Regions from separate parts of the Brevibacillus sp. HB1.4B genome, predicted to be linked through region 1. Evidence: predicted binding sites of a transcription regulator. Region 1 holds the regulator's gene; each other region holds the start of a gene.
The links. The regulator Rex, encoded in region 1, represses fermentation and respiration genes when NADH is low (regulators of the CRP and FNR family bind a similar motif). The targets are predictions, from matches to a motif close to TTGTGAAATATTTCACAA.
Positions count from the first base shown of each region.

Region 2: the regulator Rex is predicted to act here: its motif matches at 4,015-4,032, upstream of HP398_RS15620 (cytochrome ubiquinol oxidase subunit I).
Region 3: the regulator Rex is predicted to act here: its motif matches at 4,193-4,210, upstream of HP398_RS09530 (helical membrane plugin domain-containing protein).

Region 1 covers NZ_JABSUT010000001.1:268,835-276,199, forward strand. Annotated here, with positions in the region: gene dinG (ATP-dependent DNA helicase DinG) at 1-2,663, shown strand, start outside; gene HP398_RS01480 (ComEC/Rec2 family competence protein) at 2,705-3,610, shown strand; gene HP398_RS01485 (redox-sensing transcriptional repressor Rex) at 3,626-4,249, shown strand; gene HP398_RS01490 (amidohydrolase) at 4,266-5,570, shown strand; gene HP398_RS01495 (hypothetical protein) at 5,634-5,813, opposite strand; gene HP398_RS01500 (hypothetical protein) at 5,947-6,651, shown strand; gene HP398_RS01505 (cell wall elongation regulator TseB-like domain-containing protein) at 6,681-7,160, shown strand; gene HP398_RS01510 (hypothetical protein) at 7,313-7,365, shown strand, end outside.
Region 2 covers NZ_JABSUT010000005.1:468,181-475,545, reverse strand. Annotated here, with positions in the region: gene cydD (thiol reductant ABC exporter subunit CydD) at 1-1,493, opposite strand, end outside; gene cydB (cytochrome d ubiquinol oxidase subunit II) at 1,493-2,506, opposite strand; gene HP398_RS15620 (cytochrome ubiquinol oxidase subunit I) at 2,496-3,911, opposite strand; gene HP398_RS15615 (hypothetical protein) at 4,381-5,136, opposite strand; gene HP398_RS15610 (sigma-70 family RNA polymerase sigma factor) at 5,126-5,710, opposite strand; gene HP398_RS15605 (pentapeptide repeat-containing protein) at 6,140-7,015, opposite strand; gene spoIIP (stage II sporulation protein P) at 7,079-7,365, opposite strand, start outside.
Region 3 covers NZ_JABSUT010000003.1:341,583-348,947, forward strand. Annotated here, with positions in the region: gene HP398_RS09495 (Rne/Rng family ribonuclease) at 1-293, shown strand, start outside; ribosomal protein L21 leader region at 351-429, shown strand; gene rplU (50S ribosomal protein L21) at 440-751, shown strand; gene HP398_RS09505 (ribosomal-processing cysteine protease Prp) at 765-1,115, shown strand; gene rpmA (50S ribosomal protein L27) at 1,123-1,416, shown strand; gene HP398_RS09515 (Spo0B C-terminal domain-containing protein) at 1,525-2,109, shown strand; gene obgE (GTPase ObgE) at 2,123-3,400, shown strand; gene HP398_RS09525 (PilZ domain-containing protein) at 3,409-4,074, shown strand; gene HP398_RS09530 (helical membrane plugin domain-containing protein) at 4,365-4,820, shown strand; gene HP398_RS09535 (NAD(P)/FAD-dependent oxidoreductase) at 4,864-6,042, shown strand; gene HP398_RS09540 (hypothetical protein) at 6,093-6,245, opposite strand; gene HP398_RS09545 (ACT domain-containing protein) at 6,431-6,874, shown strand; gene HP398_RS09550 (homoserine dehydrogenase) at 6,913-7,365, shown strand, end outside.

The DNA.
Region 1 (7,365 bases):
TGGACGGACGAGCTTTTGTTGCACATAATGCAAGCTTTGATCTCCAATTTTTACAAGAAGCCCTGCTGAGCCAGGGCTATTATGCGTTTGACGGCTACGTACTTGATACAGTGGAGCTATCCCGTGTTCTGTTGCCGATGCAAAATAGCTACAGACTCGGAGAACTGGCGTCTGAGCTGGAAATCGAGCACGATAATCCCCATCAAGCAGATAGCGATGCACTCGCAACGGCGCAGCTGTTTCTCCACTTGCTGGATATTTTAAAGAGACTGCCTCTCGTGACCATCCAGCGCCTGCAGATGCTCGTTTCTTCGTTTCGCTCTGATATCGAGGTTCTTTTACGTCAGATCGAGATGGAAAAGCTCATAGAGCTGCCAGAGCTGGATGGAACGCCAACCAAAAAGGATTCCTCAGACATGTGGGATGTTTATCGCCAGCTGGCCCTTCGGAAGCGAGAAGAAAAATTAACAGCCTCGCTAAAACGTTCCCATGTCGATGCGACAGTGACCAAAGTGTTTGCTGACCAGCTCGAGGATGTCTTGGGCGAAAACGGGCACATGCAGGCGAAAATGTCGGGATATCAACGCCGGGATGCTCAGGAAGCGATGATGCATGCGGTCTATGAGGCCATGGAGGATGGTGCCCATTTATTGGTAGAGGCAGGGACAGGTACGGGAAAATCATTAGCCTATCTCTTACCGGGGATCATTTGGGCTCATCACAATCAGCAGCAGCTGGTGGTCAGTACCAATACCATTCAATTGCAGGAACAGTTATTCCATAAGGAAATCGCTACCTTGCAGGAGTCTCTGCCGTTTTCCTTTACAGCTTCGACGCTAAAAGGCAGAGGAAACTACTTGTGCTTGCGTAAATTTGAACAAGCTGTGGACGAGCCTGTAGAAGGAAGCAGCCAAGAAATGCGCTTGGTCAAAGGACAGATGCTGACGTGGCTCACGCAAACCGTAACCGGTGACGTGGAAGAGCTGAGCATGCCTCCGAGTGGCCAACTGCTGTGGCAACAGGTAAAAAGTGACACGAGCTCTTGTTTGAATCGGGCTTGTCCCTGGTTTAGTCGCTGTTACTATTTTCAGGCGAAGGAACGGGCTCGCGATGTCGATGTACTCATCGTCAATCACGCCCTTTTCATCAGCGACTTGCAAGCGGAAAATAGAATCCTCCCTCCGTATGAAGTTGCCATCGTCGACGAGGCCCATCATTTGGAGGATGCCGCGACACAGCATTTAGGCAAACAGTTTTCAACCACGCAGCTTCTTTTCTTGTTAGATCGTGCATCAGTTGAAGAGAGTGGGGCAATTTCCCGCTTCGCAGAAGAGCTGCAAAGCTGGATGCCTGCGGTTGAAGAAGATGTCGCCACAAAGCTTCTGGAGTTGAGAAAACAGTCCGCTGCCTTACGTGAGAAAGCGCAGCAATGGACACAGCTCTTGTATGCATGGGCATCAGACCGTGCGGAGGAGACGACGGACGCCGGACGTGAGACAGTACGTTATCGGGTCGAATCATTTGTAGGTAAGCACGAGAAGATACGTAAAGTAACCAAAAAGCTGATAGAAGGGATGACTGCATACGCAGCGGGCATCGAGCAGCTTTTGCGAACGACTCCGCAAGAGGAAAAGCCACCATTTGTCGTACGCAGTCTACTGACAGATTTATTCGGTCTCATCAAAGACTGGCAAAATGTTGTGGAGCTGCTTCACTTCTTTTTACTTGAGCAGGATGGCGAGTATGTATATTGGATGGAAGTAGAGTCCCGTACAGCTCGCAAGCAAGTTCATTTGTCAGCAGCACTCTTGAAGGTTGCCGACTCACTGGCAGAACCGCTTTTCGCGCAGAAGCGGAGTCTGATCTTGACATCAGCCACTCTGACGGTCAAAAACAGCTTCTCCTACATCAAAAGCCAGTTTGGTCTCGACCAACTGCCCGAGGAACGAGTGCGTACCTTGTCACTGCCATCGCCTTTTCATTATGAAGAGCAGGGATTACTGTTGATTCCATCTGATTTCCCCGCACCAGGCAAAGAGAGTGACCACACGTATTTGGAGGCGGTCATTCAAGGGTGTGTTGATGTGGTACTGGCTTCGAAAGGAAGGACGCTGATTCTATTCACCTCCCACTCGATGCTTCGACTTGTTTACCAAGCGATGAAGGAACGGCTTGCGGATGCTCCAGAACCATATACGCTATTCGGTCACGGAATCGATAGCAATAATCGGAGCAAGCTGGTTCGTTTGTTTCGAAGCATGGAGAGAAGTGTCCTGCTTGGGACGAGCAGCTTCTGGGAAGGTGTCGATATCCAGGGGGAATGGCTGAGCAGTTTAGTCATTGTTCGCCTCCCGTTTGCTCCACCCAATCATCCTGTGTATCAAGGAAGGGCCGAGCTTTTGAAGACAGAAGGAAAAAACGCTTTTATGTCCTTGTCTCTTCCACAAGCCGTTCTGCAATTTAAACAAGGGGTGGGTCGATTAATTCGCCACCACTTGGATCGTGGGGTCGTGATCGTTCTTGACACGCGTGTGGTTGAGTCGAGATATGGACGCTCATTCCTTCAATCTTTGCCGCCATTTCAGATCGAAAGCGGTCCATGGCCAACGCTTCGAGAACGTATAGAGCCATTCCTTAGTATGCAATCCCTGTCAGATTCATAAAATGAAGCAATAGTCTCATAGGGATTAAGGTGATAAAATAAATGTTATGGAAAAAAGAGTGGCGTTGGTGGATTGTAGTTCTTAGTGCGATTTTCCTTTGCGCATGCTCGATTGATAGCCATTTGTATTTGCAAGAAGCAGCAGTGAAGATAGATGACCCGTTTGAAACAGAGACAGAGCAGGAATTTTCGGGTCTCATTATCACCTACTTGGCACTTCCGCATGGTGAGAGTACACTTTTGAGAATGCCAGGCGGCAAAACGATGCTGATTGATACGGGTACGGCAGATGATTGGCCCGTTCTCTCGGCACGCTTGGCAGAGCTCAAGATCACACGGCTCGACTATGTCGTGTTGACGAACGACCAGCCTGAGCATATGGGAGGCTACGCTTCATTGAGCCAGCAAGTGCTTGTAGATGCCGTCATTTTGCCCAAACTGATCGCATCATCGCTTCGCCATGTCGCGCTGCTTCGCTCCAACCAAAAACAGATGGAAGCAGAGCAAGGACAAGTACTCACTCTTGACCAAGAAATCTCCATGGAAGTTTTGCTCCCGGATGAACCGTTATTTTTATCGCCTCAGAACAATTCTCTCGTTTTTCGATTGACGCACGGTCAATTGCGATTTTTATTTATGAGCGCCGTGAATGAAAAAGCAGAAGAGCGACTGTTGGAACGGAAAAATGACAGACTGAAGGCGGAAGTGCTAAAGGTAGCAGGTCAGGGGAGCAATCAAGGCTCTTCGCAACCGTTTCTGACGCAAGTCGATCCACAGGTCGCCATTATTCAGACAGGCCGATCACGGGATCAAATGAAAGACGGTCAGACGGAAGTCATGGAGCGCTTGGGTGAGTCATGGGCCGAGACATACGTTACCAGCGACGACGGTTCCATTACCATTTTATCGAATGGAAAAGAATATCGGATTTTGAAGCAAAAGAATTAGGGGGGAAGACCGAACGTGGCAAAACACGAAAAGATTTCAGAAGCGGTCGTCCGTCGTTTGCCGATTTATCTGCGTTACCTCAGTTATTTGCAGCAAGTTGAGGTGACCACCGTTTCCTCCCAACAGATGGGCAAGAATCTTGATGTGAATCCTGCCCAAATCAGAAAGGATCTTGCAGCTTTTGGTGATTTTGGAAAAAAGGGAATCGGCTATGATGTCGATTATCTGGTGGAAAAAATCCGTGAAATTCTGAAGCTAACGGATGAAATCCGTGTCGCTTTGGTCGGAGCTGGGCATTTGGGCCATGCCATTAGTAACTACAACGCTTATTTGAAAGATAACATGCGGATTGCGGCCATCTTTGACAATAATCCAGAGAAGCAGGGCAAAAAAGTCGCAGGTATACCCATTCAGCCTTTATCAGAGCTGGAAGAAACAGTCGTCGACAAGCAAATCAAGCTGGCGATTATTACGGTACCGGCACCTGCAGCGCAATCCGTATGTGATCAGTTGACTCAAGCGGGTATCAGGGGGATCTTGAATTTTGCCCCTACGACGATTCGCGCAGGAAAAGATGTTCGCATTCACTATGCGGATGTGACGTCCAACCTGCAAAGCTTGGCCTACTATTTGACGTAAGAATGGAGTGTATACTATGAAAAAGACGATCCTCATTCACGCAACAGTCATTACCGTTAACGATACGAATGAAGTCATTTACGATGGTGCCGTAGCATTCGAAGGCAACAAGATTACGTATGTGGGCCCAACTCCTGAGGACCTGTCGGAAGCGGGATACGATGAAGTCATCGATCAAAAAGGTGATTACATACTGCCTGGCTTAATCAACACGCATGGACATGCTGGTATGTCCCTCCTACGCGGTTATGCAGATGATTTGCCGCTGCAACAATGGCTTGAAGACAAAATGTGGCCATTGGAGGCGCAATTCACGGGAGACACAGTAAAATGGGGTACCCAGCTGTCGCTTATCGAGATGATTCGTACCGGTACCACTACGTTTGTGGATATGTATGATCATATGGATGTCGTGGCGAAGGAAGTCGATACTGCTGGAATGCGTGCTCGCCTTTGCAGAGGGATGATTGGTCTGTGCTCCGAAGAAGAACGTCAAACAAAGCTGAAAGACGCGACTCTTTTTGCAAAAGAATGGCATAATCAGGCAGACGGGCGTATTACCGTCATGATGGCACCGCATGCGCCGTACACGTGCTCGCCAGAATTTATTACCCAAATTATCGAAAAAGCCGATGAGCTTTCCTTGCCGCTTCATATTCATATGTCTGAAACTGCTTGGGAAGTCGGTCAAAACGAGAAGGACTACGGGCTTCGTCCAGTTGCGCATTTGGAAAAGCTGGGAATGTTCAATCGTCCAACACTCGTCGCGCATGCTGTTCACCTGACGGATGAAGAAATCGACATTTTGGCAAAATACAACGTAAGAGTTTCTCATAACGTAGTGAGCAACCTAAAACTGGCTAGTGGTGTTGCGCCAGTTCCTAAAATGTTGGCAAAAGGTGTAAGCGTGTCCCTGGGTACCGACAGCTCTGCAAGCAACAACAATTTGAATTTGTTTGAGGAATTGAAACTCGCTGCGATCCTACACAAAGGTGTGAACAACGATCCAGTAGCGGTTCCAGCAGAGGAAGCACTTCGCATGGCTACTCGTTATGGTGCAGAAGGGGTATTCCAAGAGGAAACACTCGGAAGCATTGAAGTAGGCAAGCAAGCTGACTTGATCGTGCTGGATAGCCACCAAGCCCATTTCCACCCGGCACACCAACCGGTTTCACACGTGGTGTACGCAGCAAATGGACGCGATGTGAAAGATACGATTGTAGCGGGTAAATTCTTGATGCGTAATCATAAGCTGTTGACCATCGATGAGGAGCGCGCGATTTATGAAGCAAACCGCGTATTCCAAACGTTAAAACGGTAAAAGGCTCCTGTCAGGTGGGGGACAGGAGTAAGGCAGTGTAGGTGTAGGTAGGGGAATTGGATACTACGACGTTCCGTTGTTCATTTTTGCCACAGCTTTTGTCAGGAGATGATGGCGAAAATGAAGAGTGGGTGTGTGCGACCATTGACGCAAGGGAGACGACAATCCTGCCCAGGAGACGCGGTATTCCTGTAACAGAAACCCAAGTATGTCAGGAGATGTGGTTTGTTGCGAAGATGTCACGCGCTCACCTCCTCGGGGTGTATATGTAGTATGACCGCCCGACCCTAAGGTATGATTAGCAACTTTTCCGTGTCGTTCTAAAACCTTCCCGTATAGCATAGGCTAAAGACAAAAATGGGACAGGGGGGACGACATGTACATCCGGCCCAAAATGCTGTGGTGGCTCATTCCTATCCTACTCGGTCTATTTCTCCTTGGGATTGTATTGGGGACAGTAAGTCGATCAGCCAATACAGACAGCACTGATACTGCGGCTGCGGTCAGACAAACAGCAGGAACAGAGCAGACAGCGACGACGGTAGCGGAGCTTTTGGAGCAGATCACGAAGGACGAGGAACGCTCATTTCTGGTATACATGCAGGATCAGACCTTGCATGGGCGATATCAAAATGAGCAATTTCAGCTCACAGGAGAAATCGGTGGCCACCAGCTTGAAATAGCCAGAAAAGATGGGCAACCAGTATCGGTGCGAATTGATGGCCAGATACAGGATCATGCCGCACTGCCGTATGCGATGTTCACCCCGCATGAGCACGCAGTATTGCTCAAGGGAGTTTTGCAATCGGTTAGTCCTGAACGCCTTGAAGATACTGCAGGGCAAGGATGGAGTGGATATCGGATAGCGGTTCCACCAGAGGAAGTCTCTTCGTTATTATCGATGTGGTTAGGTCCATCCTTCCCTATTCAGGATTTGTCTTCGAACGTAACAGAGGGAATGAAAGTCAATTACCAACTATGGTACGAGTCAACTACGGGGCAGCTTCGCCAACTGGAGCTGGATTTGCAAATGCAAACGGCAGTTGGAGTGAAGAGAGACCAGCTTCGATTCCGATTGTAATGTCAGCCACGTAAAGGAGTTACTTTGCTGTGTTAGTACGAATTATCCTATCAATCGTAGCCGTCATTTTACTTACGGGAGCTGGGTTCGCCTATCACCTGACGGCTTCTGTAGCAGGAGAGCGTAATCAATTTGAGGAAACCGTTCGTCAGTGGGTCCAGGATCGCACGACAATCACGGAGATTGAATCCATTGATGAATATCGAGGCAAGGAGAGCTACGCTGTCGTCATTGGGAAAAATAAGGCGGGTACACAGGTTGTAGCATGGATGACCGATCAGAAAGTTAGTTTCGATCGAATGGATCTAGCTGTTCCTAAAAAGAATGTAGAAGAGGCGGTTTACAAGTCATTCCCGCAATCGGAGATCACTCATTTGGTTCCTGGTCTCGAAAACGATAAGAAATTTTGGGAAGTCACTGTCAAAGACAAAGACGGTCGTTTTCACTATATTCACTATGATCTATTCACAGGTGCTTTGTTAACCTCATACGTGCTCGCGCCAACCTAATACGCTTGCTTGACGACAGGCCTTTTCCTTATGGGAGAAGGCCTGTTTGGCATTCCATCCAACATCTGTATAAGAAATTGATATACTCATATGATATACTGGGGACGTTGCAGAGAGAGAAAACGAGAACGATATTTATGGGGGGAGTAGCCGTGCAGTTGAAAAAGAGCGCAATTGGATTATCTTTGGTGGCAACCTTGGCACT
Region 2 (7,365 bases), on a different contig from region 1:
ATCACTGGTCGGTTGCCAAGCAGCGCACGTCCCAATGCAACCCGCTGTGCCTGTCCGCCGCTTAACGTGCGGCCCCCTTCGCCAATGATTTCGTCACAGCCATTTGGCAAGCTGTCCACCAGCTCTGTAAGACCGACATCACGAATCACCTGCTCCACCTGTTCCTTCGTCGCTTCCGGCTCATAGAAGCGAATGTTATCCGCCAACGATTGATTGAATAAATACGGATGCTGTGGGATGTAAGCGATTTGCCGTTGCCACTCCTGCTTCGCATCCCCCGTAACGGGTTGCCCATCTACTTGTATCACACCAGCTTCGGGATCAGAAAATCCGCCTAGCACTCCGAGAAGGGTTGATTTTCCAGCCCCGCTCGCTCCAACGATGCCCACTCTTCTCATGTTGCTGCCCAATTCCCCAGATATCTCACCCAGTAGCTGTCTGCCATCCTCACCGACGACACGAATATGGGACAAAGTAATCGTTCCATCCCATCCGCCTGTCAGAGACGTCTGGCTATTTGTTGCTTGTGTTTCCTCCTTATGTTCATCTGTTGCGGCACTATCTATAATGGTACGAATAGTCCCCAAAGCTTCCTTGCCATCCAATGAGGCGTGGTAGTCCGATCCCAGCATCCTCACTGGCAAAAAGTATTCCGGTGCAAGAATCAGGATAACCAATGCCGTTTCAAACCCAAAGTTTCCTTCAATCAGCCGCAACCCAAGACCGACTGCCACAAACGCAACCGACAACATGCTGAAGAAGTCGAGTGCCAATGATGACAAGAAGGCGACGCGCAACGTACGCATCGTAGCGGATCGATATTGATCACTCACTCTACCGACGGTCTCCCCATGGTCTTTGCTACGTCCCAAAAACCGGAGCGTCGCAAGCCCACGAAGCGAATCGGTGAAGTGATGGGATAGCATTCGATACGAGCGCCATTGTTTGTCTGCTTGTTTACGCGCCGCCAGACCGAGTACGATAAAAAAGCCGATGAGAACAGGCATCGTTACCGTCAGGATCAGTCCAGAAATCATATCTTGCATGTAGACAAATGCCAGAAGCGGAAACGTAACAAAAACCATATCTAGCGTACGTGGAACAGACAACTCCAGGTAAGTACGTACACGATCTACACCTTCCAGGACAAGCGTAACAATCTTTCCGCTTCCTTCACTGGCGGCAAAACGTGGACCACGCTCGAACAATCGGGATAGAACTCTCCCTTGCAAAGACTCACTAGATGCTTCAGCAAAACGGCCAGCGACTTTCTTTTGCAGCCAAACGATGGTATGACGAGCAGCTATCGTGACCAAAAACAGTGCAAGCGGCTGATACGCCATCTGAACCGCTTGACCTTCAAACAAGATCGCGATCGACTTCGCCAAAAGCAGTGCCTGACCGATAATCGCCGCACTTTGTAGGAGGGAAAGACCGGCTAGCAGCAGCATAACCGGTCGGATTCCTTGTAATCGGAACAATTCCTTGTCCATTAGTACTCCAAATGATCCTTTTCAGTGACTCGCTTGTGGAAAACGAAGTAGCTCCAAGCCTGATAGGCTAGCACAAACGGTAAAAGCACTGCTGCAACAATGGTCATTGCTTTTAACGTGTATGGACTCGAAGCTGCATTATAGAGGGTCAAATCAAACGCGCTATCAATCGTGCTGACCATCACCCGTGGGAACAAACCGATAAACATCGAGACGAACGTCAACAGGATCATCGTACCTGTCATCCCGAAAGCCCATCCTTCCCTGCCTTGTCTCAGGTAGTAACGAGCCAGTACAAAAGCGATAACACCCAAGAGTACAGCTGCTGTCAACAAAACACCCTGGCGCTCAAACAGATCGGTTACCATGAATGTCCACCCTACAAGCACCACCATGAGAACCGCTTGCATCGGCAACAGCTTTGCCGCCAGTACACGTGATTTTTCACGCAACTCGCCTACCGTGCGCAGCGAGATGAAGTTCAGGCCGTGCAGCAAGCATAGTCCTGTAACGGTCACTCCTGCCCACAACGAGTAACCATTCACAATGTCAGAGAAGCCCGCAGTCATTTCCATATTCTGATCAATCGGCACACCTTTCACCAGGCTGGCAAAGATCATACCGAACAACATCGGCGGTACAAAGCTTCCAATCAGAATCGCTGCGTCCCACGTCTTTTTCCAAGCCTCACCTTTCCCTTTGCCTCTAAATTCAAATGCTACCCCGCGTCCAATCAACGCAAGCAGAATCAGCGTAAGCACGAGATAATACCCGCTAAACATCGTGGAATACCACTCCGGAAACGCTGCGAACATCGCACCAGCAGCTGTAATCAGCCAAACTTCATTGGCATCCCAGAACGGGCCAATCGTATTGATCAAAACCCGGGTTTGCAAATCATTTCGTGATAGCAGGCGCGTCGCCATACCTACACCAAAGTCGAAGCCTTCGAGAAAGAAAAATCCGGTAAATAGAACGGCAATGAGCAGGAACCACAGTTCATTAAGCTCCATAACGTTCACTCCTTACACGATCAAATGGATCCTGAAGCTGTAAATCCTCTACTTCCTCATGACTATCCATATCCGGTCCTTTTTTCGCCACACGAGCAAACAGATAAGCCAAGAGGCAAAGCAGGATTAGATAAATTGTCGTGAAGGCGATAAGAGAGAACCATACCGCTCCTGTACTAATGCTTGGCGAAACCGAATCTTCAACACGCAGTAGCCCGAATACCGTCCAGGGCTGACGACCTACCTCCGTCATGATCCACCCAGCTGAGTTTGCGATGAATGGTAGTGAAATACCCGCAACCATCAACTGCATGAACCGCTTGTTTGGCTGTTCCAGCTTTTTGCGGAAAGTGAGATATGCCCCGTATAAAGCCAGCAAAATCATTGCACTACCGCCCGCTACCATGATGCGGAAGCTCCAGAAAGTCGTCCGAACTGGTGGAATGTAGTTTCCTGGACCGTAGGTTTTCTCATACTCTGCCTGCAATTCCAACATGCCCGGTACAGAACCTGAAAGTGAGTTGTACGTCAGGACGCTAAGCAAGTAAGGAATTTTTATTTCAAAACCGTTTTCTTGTTTTTCTGGATCAATCGTTGCAAAAACCGTCCAAGGAGCTGGGTCTGAGCTTGTTTCCCACAGCCCTTCACTCGCTGCCATTTTCATCGGTTGGGTAGCAACCAAATACTGTGCCTGACCATGACCGAATTGAGCAATAGCAAGTGAGGAGATCAATGCTACCACGATCGAAATTTTGAAAGATTGCACAAAGAATGTAACGTCTTGTTTTTTCAACAGCTTCCAAGCACTGATACCTGCTACCAAGAAGGCACCTGTCGCAAATGCCGCAAAAATGGTATGCGGGAATTCATATAGTAATTGTCCATTGGTAAGGAGCGCGAAGAAATCGACCATCTCTGCACGTCCGTTATTGATAGCGAAGCCGACTGGCTGCTGCATGAACGAGTTGGCTGCCAGAATCCACAGAGCCGAAAGAATCGTTCCGATGGATACGAGCCAAATACATGCGAGATGCACACCTTTGGACAAACGATCCCAACCAAACACCCATAGTCCAATAAAAGTCGATTCGAGGAAGAATGCTAAGAGGGCCTCAATCGCTAGCGGTGTCCCAAATACATCACCGACGAATCGTGAGAAATCAGACCAGTTCATCCCAAATTGGAACTCCTGCATAATCCCTGTCACGATCCCGACAGCAAAATTTATGAGCAAAAAGGTTCCCCAAAACTTGGCCATTTTTTTGTACAAGTCATTCTTTTTTACCACATACATCGTTTCCATAATGGCTACTAATAATGACAGCCCGATGGAAATCGGCACAAAAACAAAGTGAAAGATAGTTGTTATCGCAAATTGAAGTCGTCCCAAATCCACTATATCCATGTACAAGATCCCTTTCTATTCGCGCTTTGGCCTTTATGTACCGGAATTATACCAGTGGGGAAACCAGCATTTATGGCGACTTTGTGAAAAAAATCACAAATATATGTGAAAAAATTCACAATTGATTCTCTCTCTTGTAACCCCCTTTTCGCATTCATCTTCGTGAGAGAGTTCTTTGTTTTGTTTTACCCTGTATATTTCCGGTCATGTATAATTGTAGCAGGACTTTTGACCCTAGAGGGTGTCCGATTCGTTACATGATTTTTAACAGTCTGTGACTGTTTCGGATTTTCCCTTGATTTGAGCTAGACTTATGCGCCTCTACTTATTTCATTAAATGTGTAATTTATTCATTTTCTTTTAAAATATCTCAACAGTTATCGTACGTAGAAAAAATGGACCCTTTTACGGGCCCATCTTTCCCCTATTCAGTTAACAAAGCACCAAGAGAAATTGTGCTAACAACCGCTTATTTTTGGGCGGATTTCGTTGACAAGGATTCGATTATGTTGCCGATGGTCGCAGCATCAAAGCCCTTCTCTGCCATCTGGTACAACTCGTACGTGAATCCTTCATGCTCCCAAATCACGATTCCGTTGGCGAAAAACACCTTTTTCCCGGCAATGGTTTCGATCTTGACACCCTCTGTCGTGCTGATGCCATTTTCGCCACCGTTTGAAATCATCAAGGAAATAAACTCCTTCTCTTTTTCATACTGAATTTCTACCATACCCTCGCCATGAACGACCGTGTTTTTATAGGAATAATGCTCTGACAACCATGTCGGTGAGGGAAAGTCCATTTTGCTGGCTTCACGTGCTTCTTCCAATGTCATCTGTGGGGGGGCCTTACGTTCTGTCGGTATCTCGATTCCTTGGGTATTGGACTGGGCAGCAGGCAGCTCTTTATCGTATTGGGTAATTTCCATGTTCCCAACCTGAAAGCGTGCCAGGATCGTCTGGAGCATTCCTTGGGCAAATGATGTAGTCGAGAATGCACCTAAAAGGCAAACAACAGCAACAGCACTAACTGTGGCAGCTTTCCATTTATTCGTTTTCATATAGATCCCGTCCTTTTTGTTATCATTTGGTTGTATGTTTCCTGATTCCAATTTGAATTTCAGCCGATTGTATATGTTGGCTTTTGGAGTGGTGTCATCCAGCTCCAGATCAGTAAGCAAGTCGGTGAGTTCACGAAAATCGTCTAGATCATGCTTACTCTTCATAGTGGAAGCCCCCTCTTTGCAATTCTTTTTGTAGCTTTTTTAGACATCTGTAGAGCACGACGCCGATATTTGAACCGCTGACACCAAGCAGGTCTGCGATTTCCGCGTTTTTTAGTCCAGCCGCATATTTCATGGCGATGATATTGCGTTCTTTGTCACTCAGCTTTGCCAGTGCTTGAAATAACGCTTGATGATTGTCGCCCTTGATCACAATTTCTTCCGGAGATGACTTCGGCAGGACCATATCCAAAATAGAATCCAGTGAAAAACTCATTCTTTTTTTCTGTGAGCGGAAGTAATCTGTCACTGCGTTTCTGGCGATTGCAAACAACCAGACTTCAAAGTTTGATTTAGCAGGTGAATAACTGCTGTATTTAGAAATAACAACTTCAAACACATGGCTACATATTTCTTCGGCTGCATAGTGATTGTTGATCCGATAGCAAATATATTTGTAGACGCGCTTGTAATACGCACCGTAAATTTGGGCAAACGTTTCGGTCGACATGCTTTCTGTTTGCCTATCGTTTTCTTCGTTTTGACAAATGCCTGTGTTCACTTGAGCGATCTCCAACTACTTCCCCTCCCTTCTACATGAAATGAACAAATTGCGCAATTTGTTTGGTTGTGAGACTCACGCTAGTTAATACGGAAAAAGCTGAAATGTATTAACAATATTTTTCTAAGATCGGAGGAAATGACATGTGGATTCTTTTCCCTCACATGCGTAAAGAGGTGCACACTAAAAGAGTTGAGCTTGGGGTGATCGGATATTTCATGGAAGGTCCGAAAAGGGTAGCGGTAGTCGAAGTAATCGAAATCGATGGGTTGCATTCAAATCCAAACTTGTAAAAATGCATCTGGACTTGGAGGTAATCAAATGACTGGATTCCCAGAAATCGCCAGCGCCTTGTTTTTCTTCAATTAATCGGCCAATTCTAGTTCCCTCCCTTTACTAGCAAAAAGCAGGTTGTCAGCGAATGACATCCTGCTTTTTACATCTTCATGCTTTGGATATATCCCAGTGCGGTGGACGCGTGAACGAAGGTGGCAACTTGGTGCTTGCATCGCCCTTCGCCCCGTTGAGCTGAACCTGCGTGAGAAACAACGTCTCCGTCAAGTTCGCTCCGCTCACATCTGTATCGCGGAAATCTGCACCAATGAGATCAGCTCCCCGCAAATCTGCTCCTCTCAGATCAGCAGCAATCAAATAAGCGCCTCGCAAATGGGCTCCTCGTAAATCAGCGCCTTTGAGCTTGGCACCGATGAGATCAGCGCCTCGGCCATAGGTTTTTCCTTGCTTACCCGCTTTGTATTTGGTAACCGCGTCCTTACGTACCAATTCACTTGTCTGCAATAATAGTTCGTTAACTTTTGCTCGTTGAAAAGCGATGTCCAGCTTCAGGATGTCCTCAGGACTGTGATCCGTCAGGCGCTGTGTCTCCTCCAACGCTTCCTTCAATGCAGGATGGAGTGACTGGGCAGCTTGCTTGGTCAACGCCTCCGTTATATACCAGAGTAGCTCATGCAGCTGCCACATGATCGGAAATACTTCGTACATTTGCTTCGCTGAACCGGGTTCTTTACGCCAATCTTGGCCGCTATAAGTGACTTGAGACACCTTTTGACCAGCTCCAAAACAATCGTAGACAGTACAACCGCGAAAGCCTATCTTCCTCAGCTTTGTGTGAACACCACACCGGAAGTCTGCCTGTAAGTTACTACAGGGCTTGCCTGCGTCTTTATTGATAGCAAAGTCAGAGGAAGCAGCAAAAGGCAATGCCACACAGCACAAGCCAAAGCAGCTTTCACAGTCACCTTGAAGATGACCCCTACTGTTATCGTCAGTCGCGTGTATGTGTTCTTGATGCGTAGCCATAAAATTATCCTCCTGGAAAAAAACACGATTCTCTCGCTCCTGGCGAAAAGAATCGTGCTAATTTTAGTTAAATGCGATTTGAGATTCGATCAGGTAATTCCCGAAGACTTCAGCAAAGGCTTCTGCTGTATTATAGCCTTCTTCCAAGGTGTTGTTCGTACCACCGAATTCCAAAAGCAGGGCTCCCTCTGAAATGGACTGATTGTACACCCCGTTCCCTTGATTTGAACCTTTCAGGATAATCCCTCGCGACAAACCGGGATAAGAAGCTTCCAGACGGGCGTTCAGCTCTTCCGCCAGCTTTTTGTTCGCCAGATGGTTCGGATTCGCTGTTCCAATTACAAACAGCA
Region 3 (7,365 bases), on a different contig from region 1:
TGACGGAGCCGTGTGAGGCATGCAAGGGCCGAGGGAGAGTTTGGCGAGTAGACGAGCTGTTCCGGCGCATGTACGCCGAAGTCACCGCATTGGCAAAGAGCCAAGATGCGGAGGCTGTTCTCGTGGACATGCCGCCAAGATTGTTGGACATGATAGAGGAGTGGGAAAAAGCAGAAGCAATCACATGGCCTGTCCATGTCTATAAGCAGCTTGTTCCTGCGATGAGCCCGGATGAGTTTCGAATTGGATACGTCGGAAATCGGGCAGAGGCGGAGCGTTTACAATCGAAATAACTTGACTGGGCTATTGTAGCTATGATAACCTAATGGTTGTCATGCAGATATGCCTCGTGCATACTGTAACCGCACGAATCAGGTACATAAGCCGTCGCTCGTCGACGCACCTGTAAAGGCGAGTCTGAGTATAGGAGGTGCACACAGTGTACGCAATTATCGAAACCGGTGGAAAGCAATACAAAGTTGAAGAGGGAGCAGTTCTCTTCATCGAGAAATTGGCTGGCAACGAAGGAGACGTTGTTACTTTTGACAAAGTTCTCTTCGTAAGCAAAGACGGCAAAGTTACTGCAGGAGCTCCTACAGTAGCTGGTGCAACGGTAACTGGTAAAGTAGAAAAACACGGTAAATCTGCAAAGATTATCGTGTACAAATACAAAGCCAAGAAAAACTACCGTCGCAAGCAAGGTCACCGTCAACCATTCACTAAAGTTGTGATCGAAAAGATCAACGCTTAATTGGTGACTTGTTATGATTGAAGTGATCGTGAGCCGTGCGTTGCACGGTATCCATGAAATTAGTATTTCCGGACATGCCAATGCGGGTGCCTATGGGGCAGACATCGTTTGTTCTGCTGTATCAGGCATCAGCTTTGGTATATTAAACGCCATCCAACCTTTGACGGGCATCACTCCTGATGTCGCTGTCGCACAAGAAGGCGGTGGGTTCTTGAAGTGGAGCCTTTCTTCTTCGGATGATGAGACTGCACGAGAGAAACAACAGCTTTTGGCAGAGAGCATGGTTATTGCTCTTTTGTCGGTTGAGGCGAATTACGGCAAATACGTAAAAGTAAATGATCATAAATGGCAGGGAGGTGTCTGATATGAACATGCTGTTTAACTTGGACCTTCAGTTTTTCGCATCGAAAAAAGGGGTAGGTTCGACAAAGAACGGTCGCGATTCCATTTCCAAACGTCTGGGCGTGAAACGTGGCGACGGGCAATTCGTTACTGCTGGTAACATTCTCGTTCGTCAACGCGGAACAAAGATTTACCCAGGTGCGAACGTAATGAAAGGCGGAGACGACACTCTGTTTGCAACTGCAGATGGTGTTGTTCGTTTCAAGCGTCTGGGCCGTGATCGCAAACAAGTTGTGATCGAGCCAGTTGCTTCTGAAGCGTAAATATTTGTTAAGAAAAACCCAGCGATATAGCTGGGTTTTCTTTTTGTCCGGCTCTTTTTTATGGTACAATAGATGGGAAAGATATTCTTATCGACTTGGGTGAATGTGATGGGGGACGAGCGGAGGCTGTTTACGCATCAGACAGACCAACTGCTGACCGTTCTGAACAGGCAGCGGCATGACTGGTTGAACCACGTTCAGGTTCTGCTCGGCTATTTGCATTTGAACCGTACTGAACAAGGAGAGGCCCATTTGAAACGCATTGCACAGATGGCGATGCAGGAATCGATGGTTGCCCGATTGAATAGCTCCTTGTTGTCCGTCTTCTTCTTGACATTTAATGCACTGAACAATGAATTGCTTTTAGAAGTAGACGTGTGCAATCATGTGGATCTCACGCGAGTAGTTTTGAACGAGCAAGACTTGTTCCAGTTGGTGTCAGAGATATTATGCACAGTGAACGATCATGTAGATCAGAGCGGGTACGAAGCAGCCAGCATGCAGGTAAGCTTGCAAATGGATGAGCGTGGCGTTCATTTTCGTTTTGACCTGGCCGGTGTACTACGTGCATCCGGAATGGAAGAATTGGAAAAGCTGATACGTAAAAGCGAACAGAGTACGGTGGAGGTCACCGAGTGGATACATACGGAAGAAGAATGGGTCCTGAATTTGGTGATCCCATTCGCGGAATGAAAGAGGTGACACCATGTTTGTCGATCAGGTAAAAGTATATGTAAAAGGCGGGGACGGTGGTAGCGGAGCTGTCTCCTTTCGCCGGGAGAAATACGTACCGCTGGGTGGTCCAGCGGGTGGAGATGGCGGTCAAGGTGGAGATGTCGTGTTTGTCGTGGACGAAGGTCTGCGTACACTGGTAGATTTCCGCTATCAACGACATTTCAAAGCACCTCGCGGAGAGCATGGCCGCAACAAATCTCAGCACGGAGCTGGCGCGGAAGATATGGTCGTGCGCGTGCCACCGGGAACAACTGTCATTGATGATGATACTAAAGAAGTGATTGTCGATCTCGTGGAGCAGGGTCAACGTGCTGTGATCGCAAAAGGCGGACGTGGTGGACGAGGCAATATTCGTTTTGCCAACTCTTCGAATCCAGCCCCACACATCTCGGAGAACGGAGAACCAGGTCAAGAGCGTTACATTGTCATGGAGCTCAAGCTGATTGCAGATGTGGGCTTGGTTGGCTATCCGAGTGTAGGAAAATCCACCTTGCTGTCTAGTGTAACAGCGGCGAAGCCAAAAATTGCAGCGTACCACTTTACGACGCTGACACCGAATCTGGGTGTTGTGGACTTGGGCGAGCAGAGCTTCGTAATGGCTGACTTGCCAGGATTGATTGAAGGCGCGCATGAAGGTGTGGGTCTTGGTCACCAATTCCTGCGTCACGTAGAGCGTACGCGCTTGATCGTTCATGTGATTGACATGGCAGCGGTAGATGGACGCGATCCATACGAGGATTATTTGCAGATCAACCGAGAGCTGACTATGTATAACCTGAAGCTCGAAGATCGTCCGCAAATTGTAGTCGCGAACAAAATGGAACTGCCAGAAGCAGAGGAAAACCTGCGTATTTTCAAGGAAAAGGTTCCAGATGTGAAGGTGTACGAGATCTCTGCTGCAACCCGTCAAGGCGTACAAGAATTGATGTATGCAATCGGGGATGCCTTGGCGACGATTCCGGACAAGCCTGCGGTAGAGGAAGTTGCGGAAGTGGAAGAGCGCGTGGTGTTCCGAGCAGAAAAAGAACCAGAGGAATTCGAGATTACGCGTGATAACGAAGTATTTGTTGTCAGCGGTGAAAAGATCGAGAAGCTCGTACGCATGACCAATCTGACCAGCTATGATGCAGCCCAGCGTTTTGCAAGACAAATGCGCTTTATGGGTGTAGATGATGCTCTGCGCAAGCTGGGAGCAAAAGACGGGGATACCGTTCGGATCGGCAAATTAGAGTTTGACTTTGTGGAGTGACAAAAACCATGATTGATGTCCCATCACTGAACCCATTTTTGGGGGATAAACGACTCCAACGCGGTGCGATGCTACCGCTAATCATCTCCAAGCAGGTGAAGACACCTGTCCAAGTTATGGTTGAACATGCAAAGGGCAGTTATCTCGTAGTTTCCTACGAGATGAAGGCTGAAACGAAAGCAGAGCTTCTCGGATCAACTGTACGCATTCGTTGGGAAACGGATGCGGCAGTGAATACCATTGATTTGGAAGTAGTTTCAGAGCAAACGCTTTGGCCGATCAAGCTTTTAGGGATGATTCCGATTAGTATAGGGGTAGAAATTACACAAAAGCGCAAGCAGGATCCCATCTCCCCAGATCTCGGTATTTCTGTCCCTTACAAGGTGATGGGAGCTAGACCGATCGAAGAAAAAGGCGAGGCAGTGTTGCTGAAATTTTCTCCTACCCGTCTTGTTTTGGGAACGGACGGTTATGTGTCGAAGGGCGATTTTCTCCACTTGTCTTTCAAGATACCGAAGCAAGCGCAGGAGATCGTCATGATGGCGAAAATCGTGGAAAAAACGTTCCAAGACAAACAATCGATCATTGAATTAATCTTTACGGATATCAATGAAAAGCACCATGAACTCATCAAAGATTACTATAAAAAGCTCTCAACTACCGCTTCTTCCTAAGGAAGCGGTTTTTTTCCTTTGATGTTCCTGTGAAGAAGGTATATAGTAGAGTACATAGAGTTCTACATCGAGCCTGTTCACTTCATGATTTGTTGTGTACGCTTTCCTGAATAAATACTTGTGAAATCATTCACTTTTTATTATTCGAATCCGTTTTCTGCTTAACTTTGTGAAAAATGTTACAAGCAATTTTTTACCGGATTTTCAGGGAGAATAGCGGCCGTTACTCGTATGAACAGGCATCGAGAATAAAAGGCCTCTATTCCAAAGCAAAGGAGGACGTTTTTTTTATGTCTCAAACAACTACGCAACAAGCTCAAACTGCTGCTGAAGTAGCAAGCACTGCAACTCTGGCACCAGCGCAGCAACAAGATGTACTCGATCAGTTGATGAAACCAGAAATCCAAGAGTCACTTAACGTATTGGTGGCGAACCTGCCTAAATTGGCAGAACTGACAACTCTTTTGACCAAAACATATGATTTGGTACAAACAGTAGCAAATGATCATGTGTTGATCGACGACATCAAAGGCGGAATGGAAGAGTTCGTAAAACCGATCTCTGATAAAGCGAAAGGTATTGCGCAAGCAGCCATTGAAGCCAATGACCGTGTTCATGTTGAAGAGTCTACTATCGGTTTGTTCGGTATTCTCAAAATGCTCAAGGATCCGCAAGTACAAAAAACTTTGCGTTTCGCACAAGCATTCCTGGAAGTATCAGCAGAACGTCAACAACAAAAACGCTAGTATTTTTTATTATGGAATGTAAGACAAGGACGGAGGATTGGGCATGGCGAAGCATATTCTGATTCTAGGCGGCGGTTATGGCGGTTTGCTCAGCGCATTGACTGCACGTAAATACATGACGGCTGAAGAAGCGTCGATCACGGTGGTAAACCGTTTTCCTACTCACCAAATCATTACGGAACTGCACCGCTTGGCAGTAGGAAACCTGTCTGAACAAAACGTGGCGCTCCCTCTGGAAAGATTGCTGCGTGGCAAAGAGATTAACCTCGTAGTAGACACGGTAGAAAATATTGGTCTCGACTCCCAACGCGTTACACTGGGGAGTGGCGAGTCCATCAAATACGATGCTTTGGTGATTGCGCTGGGTAGTGAAACCGCATTCTTCGGAATCCCAGGTCTGCAAGAGTACAGCTTTACACTGAAGTCGGTAGAAGAAGCAAATCGTCTGCGAGCACACCTCGAAGAGCGCGTGATTGAATACAAGACGAGCAAAAATAAAGCAGATGCTACCTTCGTTGTAGGTGGTGGCGGTCTGACCGGTATCGAGCTGGTTGGGGAATTCGCTGATATGTTGCCAAATCTGTGCCACAAACACGGCGTAGACTTTGCAGACGTATCCATCTACTGCGTAGAAGCAGGTCCATCCATTTTGGCTGGTTTTGCTCCTGACCTGGTTGAACGTGCGAAAACGAGTTTGGAAAAACGCGGTGTTCAGTTCCTGACAGGCGTACCTGTAACGGAAATGAAAGAAACCACAGTTTGTCTGAAAGATGGCGGTACCATTGAAACCAAAACAATGGTATGGACAGGTGGCGTACAAGGAAATCGCGTAGTGGCTGAGTGCGGCGTGGAAGTAAACCGCGGACGTGCAACTGTTACAGAATTCCTGCAATCCACTTCTCACCCTGATGTATTCCTTGCAGGTGACAGTGCGGTCGTAATGGGGCCAGAAGGTCGTCCATTCCCTCCGACTGCGCAACTGGCATGGCAAATGGGCGAAGTAGTAGGTCACAATCTCTTCGCACACTTCAACGGCACCAAAATGGATACCTTCAAACCGGTATTCTCCGGTACATTGGGTAGCCTGGGCCGTAAAGACGCGATCGGAACAATCGGTGCAAGCCAACTGAAGCTGAAAGGTCTGCCTGCAACCTTGATGAAAGAAGCGAGTAACGTTCGCTACTTGACTCATATCAACGGTCTGTCCTCTTTGGCATACTAATCGAATCAGGAAAACCCGGGATCATGGTATCCCGGGTTTTTTGTGTTTGTTTATCCGTTTCCGCTTGGATCTTCAATCACGTTTGGGGATTGTGCCATCTTTTTGCCACGCATGTCATTGCCAAACTGTTCGAGACTGCTTGGCTTACCAGCTGGGTGATTGTTACGGCGCTCCGATTTATCTGACTTTCCACGTCCGGCCATTTGTCTTTCACCTCCTCCATACGATACGCATTATTGTGCGCGAAGAAGCTCCCCCTCATGTAATCAAAGTAAACCAAATGTGATCCGATGAAAAAAAGTGGCGGATAAGGATTGTCACATTCCATGCTTTCCGTTATAATGTCCTCTATGAAGAAACAACTGTTTTTCTCAGGAGGACACAACGCATGAAAAAGGAAGAAAAATTCTACTTGATTCGATCTGACATCCTGCCAGAATCGATTGCCAAAACGATTGAAGCCAAGAAGATGCTGGAATCCGGCGAAGTGGATACTGTGAACGAAGCGGTTGAACGGGTGGGATTGAGCCGCAGTGCTTTTTATAAGTACAAAGATGGCATTTTTCCGTTCAATTCGATGATGAGCGAAAAAATTATGACGTTTACGTTCTCTTTGGATCACATGTCAGGTTACTTGTCCAAAGTGCTCACATATGTAGCAGATCAAGGTGGAAACGTATTGACCATCAATCAGACGATACCACTTCAAGGGATTGCTACTATATCCATGTCAGTCGATATGGCTAATCTTCGCGTATCTAGCACGGAGTTTTTGGATAGCTTGCAGCTGATCCCGGGCGTTCGCAAAGCGATGATCGTCGGTAGAGGCTAAGCAAAAAAACAATCAAAGAAAAGGCAGGGGAGAGAGACATGGAGAAGCAGAGCATTAAATTGGGATTAATGGGTTTTGGAACAGTAGGGACTGGTGTAGTACGCATCATTCAAGCGCATCAGGAGGATTTGCAAAAGCAAACCGGCCTCAGTATTGAGGTTTCCCGTATTCTTGTTCAGGATGCGGAAAAATCTCGCAATATTTCATCCATGGAGGGCGCGCTGACCACAGATCCTGCTAGTCTTTTGGATGATCCAGAAATTGAAGTCATCGTAGAAGTAATTGGTGGCATTCACCCTGCAAAAGAGTACATTTTGGGTGCACTCGAACGAGGCAAGCACGTAGTAACAGCCAACAAGGATCTGATGGCGTTGCACGGAGCCGAAATTTTAGAGAAGGCGCAAGAAAAGGGCTGTGACGTTTTCTACGAGGCAAGCGTGGCTGGTGGAATACCAATTTTGCGTGCGCTAGTAGAGGGGTTTTCCTCAGAC